DNA from 2 places in the Streptomyces sp. NPDC015131 genome. Region 2 is predicted to be linked to the other one. Evidence: riboswitches for the same ligand, from Rfam matches in the RefSeq annotation. Region 2 holds a riboswitch; the other holds the start of a gene.

Region 1 (5,146 bases), on a different contig from region 2:
CGGGGCGCTCGGCGAGCAGGTGCCGGTAGGCGAGGAGGCCGCGGACGATGTTCTTGGACAGCTCGGTGCGGTCGACGCGGACGATCGTCCGCCGGTCGGGGCCGATCTGCTCGCGCAGCAGCGCCATGCGGTCGGCGACGTCGGCGCGGCGCGAGCGCTCGCGCAGGAAGTCGGCGTCGGCGCCGAGGCCGTGCACGCCCAGGTACGTCTGGTGGGGGGTGCCCTTCGACCAGTACTGGACGCTCGGCGACTGGTCCTTGGGCCAGTGGGTGGTGACGTCCATGTCCGTGAGGGTCGCGGCGCAGCAGTCCTGGAAGGCCTTCAGCCACCGCCAGGTGAGGAAGCCGAGCCGGTCCGCGCCGAGCATGCCGAGCAGCAGCTCCTCGGCGATGTCGTCGGGGAGCATGGCGAAGTAGGCGGGCGGGGCCCACGGGGTGTGCGAGAAGTGCCCGATGCGCAGGTCGGGGCGGAGCGCGCGGAGCATGCCGGGGACGAGCGCGAGGTGGTAGTCCTGCACGACGACGACGGCCCCGTCGGCCGCCTCCTCGGCGAGGGCCTCGGCGAAGGCGCGGTTGTAGAGGCGGTAGGAGGCCCACTGGCGGCGGAACTCGGCGTCGAAGGCCGGTTCCAGCGGGGTCTGGTACAGCATGTGGTGGACGAACCACAGCACCGAGTTGGCGATGCCGTTGTACGCGTCGGCGTGCACGGCCGCGTCGATGTCGAGCATCTTGACGCCGGGCTCCGCGGCGACGCCCTGCCGTACCGCCTGCCGGTCGCCCTCGCTGAGCGCGGCGCACACCCACAGCGCGCCCGCGTCGGGGCCGATCGCGGAGAGGCCGGACACCAGGCCGCCCCCGCCGCGCCGGGTGTCGAACGTCCCGTCGTCCCGGGGGACGTAGCTGACGGGTCCGCGGTTCGAGGCGACAAGAATCTCGGCTGCCATGGAGACGAACCTAGCCCGTAGCGGAAACGCTCAAACGTGCGGCGATCACGCCACGCGGCGGCGCCGCGCGTACTCGGCCACCTCGGTCATCGGCGGGCGTTCCTCGGTGTCGACCTCGTGCGTACGGGGGACGAAGCCGCCGTCGCCGCGGTCGAACTGGGTCAGCCGGGGCCGCACCAGGTGTCCGCGCGACAGCCGCAGCTGGGCCGTCCGGTAGATCGCCGCCGCCATCCGGCCGAGCGCCCGCTCGTCCTGGTGCCGGTGTTTGCGCACGCCCACGTCGACCTGGGCGAGGGCGTCGAGGCCCACGGTGTGCAGGGCGTCCACGAGGAGCCCGAGTTCGACGCCGTACCCGACGGGGAAGGGGAGCCGTTCCAGCAGGGAGCGCCGGGCGGCGTACTCGCCGCCGAGGGGCTGGACGAAGCCGGCGAGCTGCGGCCAGTGCAGGTTGAGCAGCGGGCGGGCGACCAGTTCGGTGACCCGGCCGCCCTGGCCGGAGGGGGTGCCCGCGAGGGGGCGGTCGTACATGGCCTTGACGAAGTGGACGGACGGGTCGGTGAGGAGGGGGCCGACGATCCCGGTGACGAAGTCGGCCGAGAAGTCGCGCAGGTCGGCGTCGACGAAGCAGACGATGTCACCGCCGGTGACGAGGAGGGAGCGCCACAGGACCTCGCCCTTGCCGGGGAGGGCGGGGACGCGGGGGAGTATGGCGTCCCGGTGGACCACGCGCGCGCCGGCGGCGGCGGCGACCTCGGCGGTGCGGTCGGTGGAGCCGGAGTCGATCACCACGAGCTCGTCGACGAGGGGGGTGGCGGCGCTCATCAGCTCGCGGCGGATCACGGTGACGATGTCGCCGACGGTGGCCTCCTCGTTCAGCGCCGGGAGGACGACGCTGACCGTCGTGCCATGCTTGGCCGCGAGCAGCCGGCCGAGCGGTCTGTCCGCCACGGACCAGGACCGCCGGTCCAGCCAGCGCTCCACCTCTTCCAGCACGTGATCTCCATCTCGCGTATCGGACGGCCGTCTCAGCTGTCCAGGGGTTCGGTTACAGTCTTGAACAACGCGGATGACCGTCGCATGTCGGGTCCCCCCGCGCACACAATCGAATACCGCTCATCCAGAGGGGCAGAGGGACACGGCCCGTTGAAGCCCCGGCAACCCTCCAGCCGGCACTCGCAACCACCATGCGCGAGGCCCCGGCTAGGGAAGGTGCCAAATCCGTCTCATGGCGAAGTGCGCCATGAGGAAGATGAGGAGAAAGGGCCTCGCCTCCATGGCTGTACAGACTGTCGCCACCGCCAAGAACGTCGACCTCGGGCCTGCTTCCGCCCTCTCCTGTCGTGAGTGCGGCGAGCGTTTCGCACTGGGGCCGATCTTCGCCTGTGAGCTGTGTTTCGGGCCCCTGGAGATCTCCTACGACCTGCCGTCCGGTGACCCGGAGGCGCTGCGCAAGCAGATCGAGGCCGGTCCCGCCAACATCTGGCGGTACGCCCCGCTGCTGCCGGTCCCGGCGGACGTGGCCGGCAAGCCGAACCTGAACCCGGGCTGGACCAAGCTCGTCCAGGCGGACAACCTGGCGCGCGAGCTGGGGGTCGAGCCGGGCAGGCTGTTCGTCAAGGACGACTCGGGCAACCCGACGCACTCCTTCAAGGACCGGGTCGTCGCCCAGGCGATCGAGGCGGCCCGCGCCTTCGGCTTCACCACCCTGTCGTGCTCCTCCACGGGCAACCTGGCGGGTGCCGTCGGGGCCGCCGCCGCGCGGGCCGGTTTCCGTTCGTGCGTGTTCATCCCGCACGACCTGGAGCAGGGCAAGGTCGTGATGGCGGCGGTGTACGGCGGTGACCTGGTCGGCATCGAGGGCACCTACGACGACGTCAACCGCTTCTGCTCGGAGCTCATCGGCGACCCGCTGGGCGAGGGCTGGGGCTTCGTCAACGTGAACCTGCGGCCGTACTACGCGGAGGGCTCGAAGACCCTCGCGTACGAGATCTGCGAGCAGCTCGGCTGGCGGCTGCCGGACCAGCTGGTCGTCCCGATCGCGTCCGGCTCGCAGCTGACGAAGATCGACAAGGGGCTTCAGGAGCTGATCAGGCTGGGGCTGGTCGAGGACCGGCCGTACAAGATCTTCGGTGCCCAGGCGGAGGGCTGCTCGCCGGTGTCGGCGGCGTTCAAGGCCGGCCACGACGTGGTGCGCCCGCAGAAGCCGGACACCATCGCCAAGTCGCTGGCCATCGGCAACCCGGCGGACGGCCCGTACGTCCTGGACATCGCGCGCCGCACCGGCGGCGCGGTGGAGGACGTGGACGACGAGCGGATCGTCGAGGCGATCAAGCTGCTGGCGCGTACGGAGGGCATCTTCGCCGAGACGGCGGGCGGGGTGACCGTGGGCGTGACGAAGAAGCTGATCGAGGCGGGCCTGCTGGACCCGTCCCTGACGACGGTCGTGCTCAACACGGGTGACGGCCTGAAGACCCTGGACGCGGTCGCCCCGACGACGGGCCCGACCGCCACCATCCGCCCGAGCCTGGACGCGTTCCGCGACGCCGGCCTGGCCTGACCGACCGAGAGGCAGCACCACGACATGAGCGTCAACGTCCGCATCCCCACCATCCTCCGCACCTACACCGGCGGCCGGGCCGAGGTCCCGGCGGAGGGCGCGACCCTCGCCGAGGTCATCGCGTCGCTGGAGACGAACCACCCGGGCATCGCGGCCCGTGTCCTGGACGACCAGGGCAAGCTGCGCCGCTTCGTGAACGTGTACGTCAACGACGACGACGTGCGCTTCGAGGGCGGTCTGGAGACGGCCACGCCCGACGGGGCGGGCGTGTCGATCATCCCGGCCGTCGCGGGCGGCTGCTGACCCACACAGCGTGACCGGCGTTGCCCCCTCCGCGAGAGAAGCGGAGGGGGCAATTCTGCATGGTTCAGCACGGTAGAGTTGGGGAAGTGCCCGCCGTCGCGAGTGCCGCCCGCATATGAGAAGCCGCGCGGCCGCGACAAGATGCAGTCAATGTGTGCCAGCGAATTGCGCCAATAGTGCGCTTTGCCCGGCCCGACTTGCCCGGGATTCCGGCGCCTTGGGGCGCAATTTCCGTTCACCCGTGCTCGGATTTCTCGTCCGATTGACCTGTTGCAGACGGCAGTTGGGCAGATACATTCAGCGGCGGTCGACGCGTTCCGGCGCACGCCTCCACCTGTCAGGGGGCGAGGTCTGACCCGGGTCCGCGAAGTGCGGTCCTGTGCAAGGGCCAGTAATAGGGGAGTTAGGCATGGCTCAGGGCACCGTCAAGTGGTTCAACGCGGAGAAGGGGTACGGCTTCATCGCGGTCGACGGTGGTGCGGATGTTTTCGTCCACTACAGCGCGATCCAGATGGACGGCTACCGCACCCTTGAAGAAGGTCAGCGAGTCGAGTTCGAGATCTCGCAGGGCCAGAAGGGTCCGCAGGCGGACATGGTCAAGCTCGCCGCCGGCTGAGCGTCGCGTCGCGATCGGCCGGCCCGCCGGACGATCGGCCACCGACCATCGGCCGCCGGGAGACCGGCCGGCCGGCTTCACGAACGCCGAGGGGTCCGCGTCCAGGGGGACGCGGACCCCTCGCGCGTGTGCGGGCACACCCCCGGGGGTCTCTCCGCGAGAGGCGCTTGCACTCGCAGGGGTCGAGTGCTAATCATTGGCGTTAGCACTCTGAAGGTGAGAGTGACAACGAAGGACCGGGTCGGTGAGGCCCGCAGGCCGGTGGGGCAAGGAACCACCTCAGGCAGGCAGGCCGTCCGTCGCGGGCGCCAGCGCGGTCCGGAGCATCCACCCCAGTCCGGGAGGACCACTTCACATGGCCAAGATCATCGCGTTCGACGAGGAGGCACGGCGCGGCCTCGAGCGCGGCATGAACCAGCTCGCCGACGCCGTCAAGGTGACCCTGGGCCCCAAGGGTCGCAACGTCGTCCTCGAGAAGAAGTGGGGCGCCCCCACGATCACCAACGATGGTGTGTCCATCGCCAAGGAGATCGAGCTCGAGGACCCGTACGAGAAGATCGGCGCCGAGCTGGTCAAGGAAGTCGCCAAGAAGACGGACGACGTCGCCGGTGACGGTACGACCACCGCGACCGTCCTCGCCCAGGCGCTCGTCCGCGAGGGCCTGCGCAACGTCGCCGCCGGCGCCAACCCGATGGCCCTGAAGCGCGGCATCGAGACCGCCGTCGAG
Region 2 (5,146 bases):
CTCGTCCCGCTGGTGGTCGTGGCGGCGGCAGCGGCGGGGGTCAACCCGGTGGCCGCCGCGCTCGCCTCCACGGCCGCCGCCGGCTTCTGCCACACCCTGCCCGCGTCGGCGAAGCCCGTCGCGCTCTTCGCCGACCTCCCCGACGGCGTGCCCACCTACACCCCGCGCGACCTGCTGCGGCTGTCCGCCGTCCTCGCGCCCCTCACGGCGGGCCTGGTCCTGCTGTTCGCCCTGACCGTCTGGCCGCTGTTCGGCGTGCCCGTCCTCCTGGAGACCCAGCCGTGACCCTCTCGTACCGCGTCGCCGTCGCCCCCGGCGGATTCAAGGAGTCCCTGTCCGCGCAGCAGGCCGCCGAGGCCATCGCCGAGGGCGTGCTGCGGGTCCTGCCGGACGCCGAGCTGGACCTGATCCCGCTGGTCGACGGCGGCGAGGGTACGGCGGAGGCGCTGGCCGCCGCGACGGGCGGGCGGCTCGTGCCCCGCACCGCCACGGGCCCGCTGGGCGACCCGGTCGGCAGCCACTTCGCGCTCCTCGGCGACGGCTCGGCGGTCGTGGAGATGGCCGCCGTCGCCGGACTGGCCCTGGTGCCGCCCGGCCGCCGCGACCCGGGCGCCACCACCACGTACGGCGTCGGCGAGCTGATCCGCGCCGCCCTGGACGCGGGCGCCCGGCGGATCTTGGTCGGCTGCGGGGACTCGGGCACCTCCGACGGCGGCGCGGGCGCGCTCCGGGCCCTCGGCGTCCGGCTCCTCGACGCCTCCGGCCGCGACCTCCCCCACGGAGGAGCCGCGCTGGCCCGGCTCGCCACCCTCGACCTCCGGGGGCTCGACCCCCGCTTGGCGGACACCGAGCTGCTGGTGGCGTGCAACCCGTACAACGTGCTGTGCGGCGAGCGGGGCGTGGCCCGTGTGTTCGGCCCTCAGAAGGGCGGGAGCCCGGCGCGGTGCGAGGAGCTGTCGGCCGCCCTGGAGCACTGGGCGGCCGCCCTGACCGGGGCCTGCGCACCCGGCGTCGACCTGCGCACCGCGCCCGGCACCGGGGCCTCGGGCGGCCTCGGCGCGGGGCTCGCGGCGGTGGGCGCCCGGCTGCTCCCGCGCTTCGAGGTGCTCCTCGACGGGCTGGACCTGGGCGCCCGGCTGGCCCACGCCGACCTGGTGATCACCGGGGAGGGCGCGCTGGACGCCCAGACCGTGCGCGGCAAGGTGCCCGGCGAGGTGGCGCGGCGCGCCCGTGCGGCGGGCGTCCCGGTCCTCGCCCTGGCCGGCACGCTCGGCGAGGGCGCCGGGGACGCGGGCCTCGACGCCTACGAGTCGCTGGCGCCCGGCCCGCTGCCGCTGCCGGAGGCCCTGGACCGGGCGGCCGAGCTTCTCGCGGACGCCGCCGAGCGGGCGCTGCGGACGGTCCTGATCGGTACCCGGCTCAGCCGCGGTCGGGCACGCAACGCCCGTCCTCCGTACGGTAGTTCCACCGTGCCCCGTCCCGGACGAGCTCCTTCACGGCCCGAACGAACCGGTCGACGTGCTCGTCCGGCGTCCCCGCCCCGAAGCTGACGCGGATGGCGTTCAGCGAGGTGGTCCCGCCGTCGGGCGCGCCGCACTCGCCGACGTCCTGCGGGTCGCTGCCCAGCAGGGTGCGCACCAGCGGGTGGGCGCAGAACAGCCCGTCGCGGACGCCGATGCCGTACTCGGCGGACAGGGCGGCGGCGAAGTGGGAGCTGTTCCAGCCCCGCACCACGAAGGAGATGACCCCGACCCGGGGCGCGTCGTCGCCGAACAGCGACAGCACCTTCACCTCCGGCACCTCCGCGAGCCCCTCCCGGACCTTGCCGATCAGGTACCGCTCGCGGGCGACCAGGTCGTCGAACCCGGCCTCGGTGAGCGCCTTGCAGGCGGAGGCGATCGCGTACACCCCGATGACGTTGGGCGATCCGGCCTCGTGGCGGGCGGCGGTGGTGTGCCACTCCACGTCCACCCCGCCGTCGGCGCGCCGCGCCACCGTACGGGACGCGCCACCGCCGGCGAGGTACGGCTCGGCCTCGGTGAGCCAGTCGGCCCGCCCGGCGAGGACGCCCGACCCGAAGGGGGCGTACAGCTTGTGCCCGGAGAAGGCCACCCAGTCGACGTCCAACTCCTGTACGGACACCGGGTGGTGGGGTGCGAGCTGCGCGGCGTCCAGGACGATGCGGGCGCCGTGGGCGTGAGCGGCGGCGGCCAGTTCGCGCACCGGCCACAGCTCGCCGGTGACATTGGACGCGCCGGTCACGCACACCAGGGCCGGGCCGTAGGGCTCCCGGTCCGCGAGCGCCCGCTCCAGCGTCTCGACGGCCTGCCCCGGCGTCCGGGGCGCGTTGAGGTACGTGACCCGCGCGTCCCGCCACGGCAGCAGCGAGGCGTGGTGCTCGGTCTCGAAGACGAAGACCTCGCAGCCCTCGGGCAGCACCGCCGCGAGCAGGTTCAGCGAGTCGGTGGTCGACCGGGTGAACACCACCTGGTCGCCCTCGCGGCAGTCCAGGAACTCCGCCACTGCCGTACGGCTGTTCTCGAACAGGTCGGTCGACAGCTGCGACAGGTACCCGGCGCCCCGGTGCACGCTGCCGTAGTACGGCGCGTACGCCGCCACGTCGTCCCACACCCGCTGGAGCGCGGGGGCGCTGGCGGCGTAGTCGAGCGCGGCGTAGGTGACCTCGCCGCCGGTCACCAGCGGCACGGTGACGTCCCGCCCCAGAACGGGCAGAGGGGTACAAACAGACTGGTCGGAGGCAGGGGTGAAGACAGACATGGCGAACTCCCGTACGGGGCAAGGCGAAAAGGGGGTACCGAAGAAGGGGCGCTACGCCCTATCGCATTCGCTTGCTCACGAGACTGCTCCCTCGAGGACCAGGACCCCAGGGTGTGCAGGGGTCCGCGCTTGCCAGAGGTGTCGTCACCTGCGGCCTGGTCTTCACCCGGGGCACCCCGCCACGGACGGAGGGTTGCCGGACAGCGGGCCGGGGCCGTAGTCGCTGTCACTCATGACCTGCGCTGAACTTAACGGCACGCGCCGCCTGCCGCAACCCGCGTCCGAACTCCGGACGCCCCGGGGCCCCGCCCCCACCCCGTTGGGGGCAGTCGTCCCGCTGGGGCGGGACGGGTGGGCACAACGGAACCGGGGCGGCGCCCGTTCCCGGTTCGCCCCGGGGGCGGCGCGGAACGCACGGTGGGGGTGGGGCGGGGCCCCTCCGGGCTCGCCTCCTCGCGGTCGGCGGGGCACCCAGCCACGAAACGGCGACGTATCTCGCCGCCGATCCGCTGCGGGGGCGACCCTGCACGGCCCCACCCCGGGCGCGTCGCCGACTGCAGGGCGGTGGGTGGCGGCCGAGCCAACAGGCCACCGCCCCGCAGGGGCTACGCGTTGCTCGCCGTGACCCAGCGCGCCAGCGCTGCCCTCGCCGCGCCCGTGTCCACCGCCTCGGCCGCCCGGGCCATGCCCGCCGCGATCCGCTCCGTGAGCGACGTGCGCGACGCGTCCGACGCGTCCGACGGCTCCAGCGCCACCAGCGCCGCCGCCGCGTTCAGCAGCACCGCGTCCCGTACCGGCCCCGTCTCGCCGCCCAGCATCCGGTGCGCGACGTCCGCGTTGTACGAGGCGTCCGCCCCGCGCAGCGCCTCGACGGGCACCAGCTCGATGCCGACGTCCCTCGGGTCGAACGTCTCCTCGCGCACCGTGCCGTCCCGGACGACCCACACCCGGGAGGTGGCCGTGGTGGTCAGCTCGTCCAGCCCGTCGTCGCCCCGGAAGACCAGCGCGGAGGAGCCGCGCTCGGCGAGCACCCCGGCCATGATGGGGGCCATCCGGGCGTCGGCGACGCCGGTGGCCTGGGCGCCCACGCGCGCGGGGTTGGTCAGCGGGCCGAGGAAGTTGAACGTGGTGCGGATGCCCAGTTCCCGGCGGGCGGCGGCGACGTGGCGCAGCGCGGGGTGGAACTTCACGGCGAAGCAGAAGGTGATGCCCGCCTCGTCCGCGACCTCGGCGACCCGCGCCGGGGTGAGGTCGAGGTTGACGCCCAGCTTCTCCAGGACGTCGGAGGAGCCGGAGGCGGAGGACGCGGCGCGGTTGCCGTGCTTGACGACCTTGGCGCCGGTTCCGGCGACGACGATCGCGGCCATGGTGGAGATGTTGACGGTCTTGGCGCCGTCGCCGCCGGTGCCGACGAGGTCCACGGACGGGCCGGGGACGTCGATCAGGTTGGCGTGGGCGTACATGGCCCGGACGAGGCCGGTGATCTCGTCGACGGTCTCGCCCTTGGCGCGGAGGGCGACCGCGAAGCCGGCGATCTGGGCGTCGGTGGCCTCGCCGCGCATGATGCGGTCCATCGCCCAGGCGGTGGCGTCGGCGCTCTGGTCGCGCCCCTCCAGCAGGGCGTTCAGGACGCCGGGCCACGAGCGGCCCGCCGCGTTGTCGCCTCCAGCGGGATTCACAGCGCTCATGGTCGCTCCAGACGTCGTACGAGAAGGAAGGAGAGGGGCGTACAGGGACGACCACCACCCTATCCATCCCCGGGGACGGCAAAGAGCCCCGTCCAGCGGATGGACGGGGCTCGGTGCCGTGGCGGACACGGTGCCCGGCAGGGTGTGCCGGGCACCGGGGCGATCAGTGGTGGCCGTGGCCGCTGGTGATCTCCTTGTACTCCTCCGCGGTGGCCTTGGGGATCTGGTTCCCCTCGCCGTAGTAGCCCTTGCTGAGCTTCGCGCGGAGCTTCTGCGTACGGGACGGCTTGCGCTCGACGCCGTTCTCGTCGACCGTCGGGCCGATCTCGGCCGGCTTGTACTGCTCGTGCGCGGTGAGCGCGTGCAGGTGGGCCTGGCTGAGGGGCTCGTGGATCTCGACGAACTCGCCGTGCGGCAGGCGCTTGATGATGCCGGACTCCCGCCCGTGCAGCACCTTGTCCTTGTCGCGCCGCTGGAGGCCGAGGCAGATGCGCTTGGTGACGATGAACGCGATGACCGGGCCGACGAAGAACGCGATCCGGACGAACCAGCTGATCGCGTTGAGCGACAGGTGGAAGTGGGTCGCGACGATGTCGTTGCCACCACCGATCAGCATGATCATGTACGCGGTCACCCAGGCGACGCCGAGGGCGGTCCGGGTCGGCGCGTTGCGCGGGCGG

Evidence for each region. A riboswitch is a leader RNA that binds a small molecule or an ion and turns the genes downstream of it on or off. The one in region 2 is predicted to bind S-adenosylmethionine.
Region 1: linked by a shared signal. The riboswitch ahead of thrC (threonine synthase) and the one ahead of ACF08D_RS07040 (aminotransferase class V-fold PLP-dependent enzyme) in region 2 are both predicted to bind S-adenosylmethionine.

The regions. Positions count from the first base shown of each region.
Region 1 is NZ_JBIBVB010000006.1:128,814-133,959, forward strand. It holds gene ACF08D_RS23835 (trehalose-6-phosphate synthase) at 1-943, opposite strand, end outside; gene ACF08D_RS23840 (glucosyl-3-phosphoglycerate synthase) at 989-1,936, opposite strand; SAM riboswitch class I at 2,054-2,199, shown strand; gene thrC (threonine synthase) at 2,193-3,500, shown strand; gene ACF08D_RS23850 (MoaD/ThiS family protein) at 3,525-3,803, shown strand; gene ACF08D_RS23855 (cold-shock protein) at 4,213-4,419, shown strand; gene groL (chaperonin GroEL) at 4,775-5,146, shown strand, end outside.
Region 2 is NZ_JBIBVB010000002.1:364,622-369,767, forward strand. It holds gene ACF08D_RS07030 (SLC13 family permease) at 1-285, shown strand, start outside; partial or broken gene ACF08D_RS07035 (glycerate kinase) at 282-1,424, shown strand; gene ACF08D_RS07040 (aminotransferase class V-fold PLP-dependent enzyme) at 1,420-2,778, opposite strand; SAM riboswitch class IV at 2,899-3,016, opposite strand; gene trpD (anthranilate phosphoribosyltransferase) at 3,384-4,466, opposite strand; gene ACF08D_RS07050 (cytochrome bc complex cytochrome b subunit) at 4,630-5,146, opposite strand, start outside.